One region of the Salinibacillus aidingensis genome, then DNA from elsewhere that is predicted to be linked to it. Evidence: riboswitches for the same ligand, from Rfam matches in the RefSeq annotation. Region 1 holds a riboswitch; the other holds the start of a gene.
The links. Region 1 has a riboswitch for thiamine pyrophosphate ahead of thiM (hydroxyethylthiazole kinase). Riboswitches for the same ligand answer to the same signal wherever they lie in the genome.

Region 1 (4,023 bases):
AGGATAGATGCTCTTCAATCTTCTGCTGTTTCATGGCTGCACACCTCTTATCTGCTGCTTATAGGCCCAATGATTGGTCGGACCGTGACCTGCTCCAATTTCTAAAGGATGTTCGATGGCTGCCCGAATAAATGATTTTGCCTGAATGACAGCTTTGTCTAAATCATTTCCTCTGGCAAGCTCTGCTGCTATAGCGGATGAGAACGTGCATCCCGTTCCGTGGGTATGCCGGGTATTGATTCTTGGGGATGTAAGCTCCAAAAAGGTTTCCCCATCATAAAATAAATCGGTAACTTCAGCAGTCTCTTCATGACCACCCTTCATCACAACCGATACGGCCCCTGATTCAATGATTTGTCGGGCTGCTTCCTTTTTGTCATCCAACGATTGAATTTTACGGTTGGTAATGATTTCAGCTTCCGGCAAATTTGGCGTAACAACAGCGGCTAAAGGAATCAGCCTATTGACCAATGTTTCCACGGCTTCATCCTGTAACAGCTTTGCACCGCCTTTGGCTACCATCACTGGATCAACAACAAGATTCGGGAATTGATACTCCATAATTTTTTCACTCACCGCTTCAATCACTTCGCTTGAATGAAGCATGCCTGTTTTTACAGCATTCGTTCCAAGATCCTGACCAATGGCATCGATTTGATCGTTGATTCCTTCAATGGAAACCGGATATACCCCCTGTACTCCTAACGTATTTTGAGCAGTTACTGCTGTTAATGCAGACATTCCATATACACCTAGTTCCTGGAATGTTTTCAAATCAGCCTGTATACCTGCTCCCCCTCCACTATCAGAACCCGCAATGGTTAAGGCTTTAGATACGTTCATGGTGTCCCTCCTCTGTCAGATGTTGTATTTTTGCTAAGGATTCATCACTCTCTGTAAGTTTAGCCAGTTCATTTAAGAATTCCATTTGAAAGCGTCCAGGTTCATTCCAGGCACATTTTTCAGCTGCTTTCTCTGCCGCAATTCCATAAAAAGAAACACCGGCAGTAGCAGTTCCGACAATATCCCCGTCAACAGCAAGGAATGCACCAAGAACAGATGATAATAAGCACCCTGTTCCGGTCACTTGAGTAAGCAGCGGGTCACCATTTAAAACGGTACAGGTTCCCTTCCCATCTGAAATTACATCTGTTTCCCCTGTAATCACCACTGTACATTCAAATAATTGGGCTGCCTTCTGTGCTAATTCAATCGTGTTGGCTTCGGTATCTCCTCCATCTACACCTTTCATCCTTATCTGTTCGCCTGCTATATTGGAAATTTCACCAGCATTCCCACGAACAAGGGTGACATCAATCTCTTCTAATATTCTTTTTGCTGTTTGGGTACGATATGTTGTTGCACCCGCACCAACAGGATCCAGCACAACTGGTACTCCATGATCGTTTGCGGATTTACCTGCAATCAGCATGGCATCGACCTGATCTTTCGTTAAGGTTCCAATATTTAATACCACGGATCCGGATATCCGGGCCATTTCTGCGACTTCCTCTTTTGCATAAGCCATAACTGGAGAAGCCCCCAGAGCATACAGACCATTAGCCGTAAAATTGGTCACCACAACATTTGTAATATTATGGACTAAAGGCTGTTTCTCTCTTAAACTTGTAAGCTTTTCAAACATTCCTTTTCCTCCTTAATATTCAGGGAGCCACGCGTAATTTTTATCCATAAAAAAAACAGGCCACTATGGACCTGGTTTGTCTGTCAGTATACTTATAAAGAAGCTACTTCCCTACGCTGGCATGATCCAGATCAGGTCCTGAGGGTCAAAAAGTCTTCACGCTTTTTTCTCAGCCTGCCACACAGGCTCCCCTAGTAGAATGTATTTGATTATATAGTTTCATTGTAAAACGTTCTTTGCGGGAAATCAATCAATAATGACTTACTCATGCATATTTAGAAAGGGTATATCCGGCTCCAGTTGACCTTTAACTTTTTTCACATTTACTCTTTCTCCCTTTAACCATTTAGAGAAATCAAAAATCACAGGGTAACGATCCGCCCCTATGGCAAAGGCTGCCTTCATGTCTTCGGGAAAATAAGCAGCTGTGTGAAGCGTACCTGCCCATGCATCATATTTGGAGGAAAAAACTCCTTGATCTGAATCATTCATCATTCTGAAGGCCTGATAACCATCTTCCAGCTCTTCTCCCTTTGAAAGGATGTTCATTTTTCTTTCCCGGGACTCATCGGTGCGGTACCGATTTTCCTCCGTTATTAATTCAAAATGATTGGTGCTTATATTTGATTTCCGATAGGATACGCTTCTGGGAGAGGCCTCAACCACAACACGTTTCCCTGTAGAATCCAGCAATACATAATTAAACGAGTGGCGATGTGGGAGCTCCTTTAAAACTTGAATCCCCTCCTCCACATTCGCACAGGTTTCTAAAATGATTCGACCAATCATATTGCAAATAAAGCCATCCTCACCCTTTTTTCGATGAACAAAATTATAGCCCATCACCAGTCCTTTTTCATTCATACCATCCATACGTCCGGTAATTTGCATCGCAGGACCAAGTGTCGCATAGCCACCATCTGTCGGCTGATACAGCATATACCTTCCTTCATAGGAAACCGGATGACTGTCGTAATTACGGATCAGATAATCCTTCCCGGTAAAAATTGAACAACCGCTCTTTCCATATTCTAAATAATAGCCACCAAATTCACGGAGAGCCTCCTCCATGTTCATTTCCAGAGCATCAGCAAGACCATAAATTTCTTCCAAAACTCCCGGAATAAAAGTTTTGATTGCCGAAATCACCTGATCCTGGTCAATCTTAAAATGACGCTCTTTTTTAGACCCGAGCTGCTTTTCTCTTTTCGATAAAATTGGAGAATGCTTTAACCATTCCCCTTGCTGATAGCCAAAATCATAATGACTTCCTCTATATTGAAATATGTCTGTATATACTTGTTTCAACATTTATCCCTCATCTAATAAACTTTAATTACTCTAGTAGTTTACTTAATCTAAGCTTATAAGAAAAAGATTTTGCCTGATGTAAATAAAGGAATATACGTCTAAACCTGTCAAAAACAGAAGAACAAAAAACAGGCTGCAACCTCACAGCCTTTTCAGAATATATGCAAATACGCTATGTCTTGGATTCTCTGATGGTTTAAAATATAATCCCTTCAATGTTCTCTGAATCTATCGTTTTAACCTGGTTATCATTATTAAAATACGCCATTCTTTTAATTGGATCATAACGAACAAAATGAGATACAGGTATAATAGTCCCATTTACGAACAGACGGCGAACTGGATAATTCGGGGGCAGTGATTTTAATAATTGAACATAGGGATGTTCGTCCTTATACAAATCATCAATTTCCTGAAGCCTTTCATCATAGGATTGGAGCCGATGATCTGTTTGATTTTGATAGTCCTGCACCTCTGTATTAATATCCTGGATCTGTTGATTGACGAGCTCCATTTCCCCCCACATCCTTTTCTCATGCTGTTTAAGGTGCTGTAAGGAATGATCCATTTCCTGATATTTTTTTCTGTGTTCTCGTCTCATCACCTGCTGGCTCGATTTCTGTTCCTGAAGCTGTTCCTGCAGCCGATCATTCATTTTTTCATTTCGCTCAAAACGATCCAAAAAATGGTGCTCATTTAGTTGCTGCTTTCGAATGAGCTGCGTTAATTTTCTGGAAAAGTCTTTTTTTGTCCTTTCCTCAAGCTCTGTAAGCTGACCTACTTCATTTTGTAACTTGATGTGATCTTTTACGGAATGATTTAATGTTCTTCTTAAAGAGAAAACATTTCCAGCTATTTGCTGTAAAAGATGGTGATAGTTCTTAATCGACTTCTTCAAATGATGGATTTCCTTTCTTTGATTTTCACGCTCCTCCTCTTCCATATTGTGACAAAATAAATGTTGGTTTACAGACTCATTGCCGATGGACTGCAAAAATAATTTAGGTTTTCCCTGTGGATTGCGATCAGATGATTTTACAGCGACCACTCCTATCCCTCCTGATCTA
Region 2 (4,023 bases), 980 kb from region 1:
AAGTTTTAATAGTTCCTTCTCGGCATAGTCATATTCACCAATTCTTATATAAAGTGTGGAAATTAAAATGAAAGTTCGTGTAATCTCAATTAAGTCATAGTTCGCCTGAGTTTCCTGCAAAGCTTTGAATGCATAATGGAGAGATTTGTACATTTGATCAGCGCGACTATAAAAGACTGCCAAATTATAGTAAAGGGTTAAGTCAGTCTGGTCAATTGTCGGATAAACTCTTTCAGCCTTTTTTAACGATTCCAGTGCATTTACTAAATCATTCTTATTATAAAAATATAAGGACTCCAATTTGTAAAAGTAATAATTGGTTAATGGGGAAAATAATTCTTTCAACTCACAAAGTTGCTTATAGTGTGATGTTATTATTTTAGAATCATGCCCAAAAGTCATAAGATATGCGAATTCAATCGTCAGAAATAAATTTTTAATCGAACGATTGTTTGTTAAGTGGTAATATTTCTGCAGCTTTTGGTATTCTTCATGCGCTTTTTCATAATTATTTGTTTTGATGATGCTATACCAATCCAGGAGACGTTGTTCAACGTCCTGGTTATCTTCCTGCATATCTAAGGAGATGTGAAGACGATCGCCCAGGAGTTGCAGCACATCCTGGCTGGGTTCGATGGTTTCATTTTCTATTTTACTTAAATAGGAAACCGAGCATATACCGGTGGCAAGCTCCTTTTGCGTCATCTTTTTCCTTGTACGATGATACTTAATTAATTTTCCCTGAAACATTCACATCATTCCCAGATCAAAATTTAGTACTATTTGGTAAGTAATTACATTATACCATATCTATTTTACTGGTATATTATTTTTAATACAATACAAATAATAGCTAATCTATTATTTGTTATTTCCACGTCATGGAGAAACAAAACACGATTCCAAAAACAAGGTTGGGGGCTAACGTTCATGTGGTCGTTATTCGAGAAAAGATTAATAGAGCGTATGGAGAAAGAACATCACGTGGGAACAGCGGTGGGCGTACTGAAAAGGGGTGTTGTCATTTATCAGAAGGGGTTTGGTGTGCTTGATTTACAATCCCGATCACCTGTAACCAGCAACTCATTATTTGGAACAGCCTCTATCAGTAAATCCTTTACAGCTCTGGCAATTATGATGCTGGAGGAACAGGGCTTACTGTCCGTTGATGACCCGGTTGTAAAATATGTCCCCGGTTTCAAGCTAAAGGGAATATCGGATATGAGACAGATAAAAATTCATCATCTATTAAGCCACACATCCGGACTGGCGCCGGTCAAAAGGGATGAGAACAGAAATCGCTTTAAAGATGAAAAAAACTTTTTAATGAGAGGGGATCATTCGATTTTAGGTGATCCTGGTGAATATTTCAGTTATTCAAATGACATGTTTTTATTGCTGGGCGAGATTATTGAAAAGACTTCAGGGAAGCTTTTTCGGCGATTTATTACTGAGGAAATTCTGAGACCGTTGGAAATGAACAGAACGACGCTTAGTATTGAAGAAATCCATAAAATGAATCAGGTCTCTACACCTTATTCCTATAATAAAGAGGAACGGAAGCATCAGAAGGAAGAATGGCCTTCATTGGGTATTTATGAAGTTGGCGGGGGTGTACGTTCAACGGTCCTTGATTTATTGGAATATGGTGACTTTTTCCTTAATCATGGGAAAATTGGAGATGAGGAGCTGCTATCCCCGATGGCTGTGAAAAAGATGTATCAGCCTTATGCGAAGGTCAGTCAAAACAAATATTATGGTTATGCTCTTAATGTAACATCTGATTACCATGGGTTTACGCTTGTCGAGCATGGGGGAAGCCAGCCTGGAGTATCCTCACATTTTGGCTTTGTACCCGAGGAAGAATTGGTGGTTGTGGTATTATCTAATGTATCTGATCTGCCAGCAGGGGACATCTGGTTAGAAGCGGTGAATACGGCTTTAGGATTACCCATTGGGGAAAAGGACGGGGAATTTCCTGAAAGCACCCTTTCCGAAGCACAATGGCAAAGTCTGATGGGTACCTATTCTTCAGATGAAGGTCATTTGCTGGTTGTTAAAATCGTTAACCATCAGCCGATGATTCATATAAATGGTGAAGACCACTCTGTATATCCATCTGATGAGCAAACACTCGTTATAAAAGGTTCCAACATCCCCGTTCATTTTTATATAAAAAATCATAGGTGCTGGGCAGCATTTTTCGGAATGCGAATGTTATTGAAAGAATAGTAATTTATCACGCATTAACTGGCCGTAATACCCCCACTTCAAGACTTGAGTGTACCCCAACAAGACTAAGTGGGGATAATCGGCCAGTAAATTCCTGATAAGTTCAACGAACCATCAGTGGGGAATGGAAAAAAACCACTGATGGAAGTTTCACTTTATGATTTTTTAGTTGTATTTCAGAAACGTACGTAGTATATTAGAATCAAAGTGAATGAGTTTGCCACAAAGGGGAGCCTGTTCGGCTGAGATTGAGCGTTTTCGTTCTTGACCCTTTGAACCTGTCAAGTTAGTACTTGCGTAGGGATTGTGGTGTTAAGGACAATTTGTTTTGAACGGCAAAGCAAAGTATCGCGCGTCCTTGCGCCATACTTTGCTTTTTTTATGAGCAAAAATCCATGTATGACGTGGCGACCTTCACTTTCATTATCTGATTGGGGAGGAATAATGAAATGGCGGCAAATCAGTCAAAGGTGTTGTTTGTAGTGGAAATCGCCATTTTCACGGCTTTAGCATTATTATTTGATGAACTGTCCAAATTTTTAACAGGACGTTTCTGGCCACAGGGCGGATCCGTATCGATTGGAATGCTTCCGGTATTAATCATGGCTTTCAGATGGGGTATCAAGGGGGGACTTCTGTCAGGCTTCCTGTTTGGAGGATTACAGCTATTATTAGGTGCCTCGATTTATCATCCTGTTCAAGGTTTTATCGACTACTTCCTTGCGTTTACGTTCGTAGGTTTTGCGGGGGTTTTTGCAAAACAGGTGAAACAAGGGATAACCAGCGGGAATTCTGTTAAGTGGATTTCGTTCGTAATCATGGGCACGATTATAGGAGGATTTCTCCGTTTCTTATGTCATTTTGTGGCAGGGATTGTCTTCTTTGCTTCCTTTGCAGGAGATCAGCCGGTTGTCATTTATTCACTGCTCTATAATGGTGCCTATATGAGTATTTCTGTTTTGTTCTGTATTATTCTATTAATTCTATTAATACCTGCGTTACCTAAAAGGTATTTTGCCATAGCAAAAGCTTAATTAAAAAGTGATTTATTTTAGATGACCGGTTCTGTTTGCGCTTATTAGCAGACGATGTAAAAATGACCATCCACGGATGGTCATTTTTTATGTTTAGTGTACCTATCAAAAGATCCCTTCCGTGTTTTCTAAAATATGGGCATATTTCATCTGACTATTAGGAGGCAAAAAAATGCGCAAAAACCTAATGGTGGAAGGAGTACAACAGCATCAATATTGGAAGCGTTTTCTAAAAATTTGACTTATAAAAATTATCAGAATTTTTTTGTTTTACCGGTTGACCTCCAAATGAAATGGCGTTATGATTATCGACAATATTAAAAAAACTACATGATGAAACCCATAGCAAGCTAAGTATAAATGCCCTTTAAAACTTCAAAAAGAAGGAATTTGAAAAAAGGGTTATTTTTGAAATTTTATACTTTAACGCGTTAACGCTTTTATGCAGTTCAATAAAATATGAAAAGAGAGGAGTGACGTATATGGGTGATCAGTGGATTTATTTAAATGGCGAATATGTGAGGAAAGAGGATGCCGTCATTTCCGTTTATGATCATGGTTTTTTGTATGGAGATGGGGTATTTGAAGGTATTCGTGTCTACAGCGGAAATGTGTTTAAGCTTGATGCACACGTTCATCGTCTTTATGAATCAGCTCATTCAATCATGCTTGATATCCCTTATGCAAAGGAGGAATTTAAGCAGATTATTGTGGACACGGTTCGCAAAAACAACTTGGAAAATGCCTATATACGAGT

Region 2: it holds a riboswitch for thiamine pyrophosphate, as region 1 does, so the genes downstream of both, thiT (energy-coupled thiamine transporter ThiT) here and thiM (hydroxyethylthiazole kinase) in region 1, are expected to answer to the same signal.

The regions. Positions count from the first base shown of each region.
Region 1 covers NZ_AP043759.1:1,156,005-1,160,027, reverse strand. The annotation lists gene thiE (thiamine phosphate synthase) at 1-34, opposite strand, end outside; gene thiD (bifunctional hydroxymethylpyrimidine kinase/phosphomethylpyrimidine kinase) at 31-843, opposite strand; gene thiM (hydroxyethylthiazole kinase) at 830-1,645, opposite strand; TPP riboswitch at 1,737-1,848, opposite strand; gene ACZ5OK_RS06320 (C45 family peptidase) at 1,907-2,953, opposite strand; gene ACZ5OK_RS06315 (hypothetical protein) at 3,153-4,004, opposite strand.
Region 2 covers NZ_AP043759.1:171,340-175,362, forward strand. The annotation lists gene ACZ5OK_RS01040 (helix-turn-helix domain-containing protein) at 1-750, opposite strand, end outside; gene ACZ5OK_RS01045 (serine hydrolase domain-containing protein) at 931-2,232, shown strand; TPP riboswitch at 2,449-2,553, shown strand; gene thiT (energy-coupled thiamine transporter ThiT) at 2,682-3,266, shown strand; gene ilvE (branched-chain-amino-acid transaminase) at 3,749-4,023, shown strand, end outside.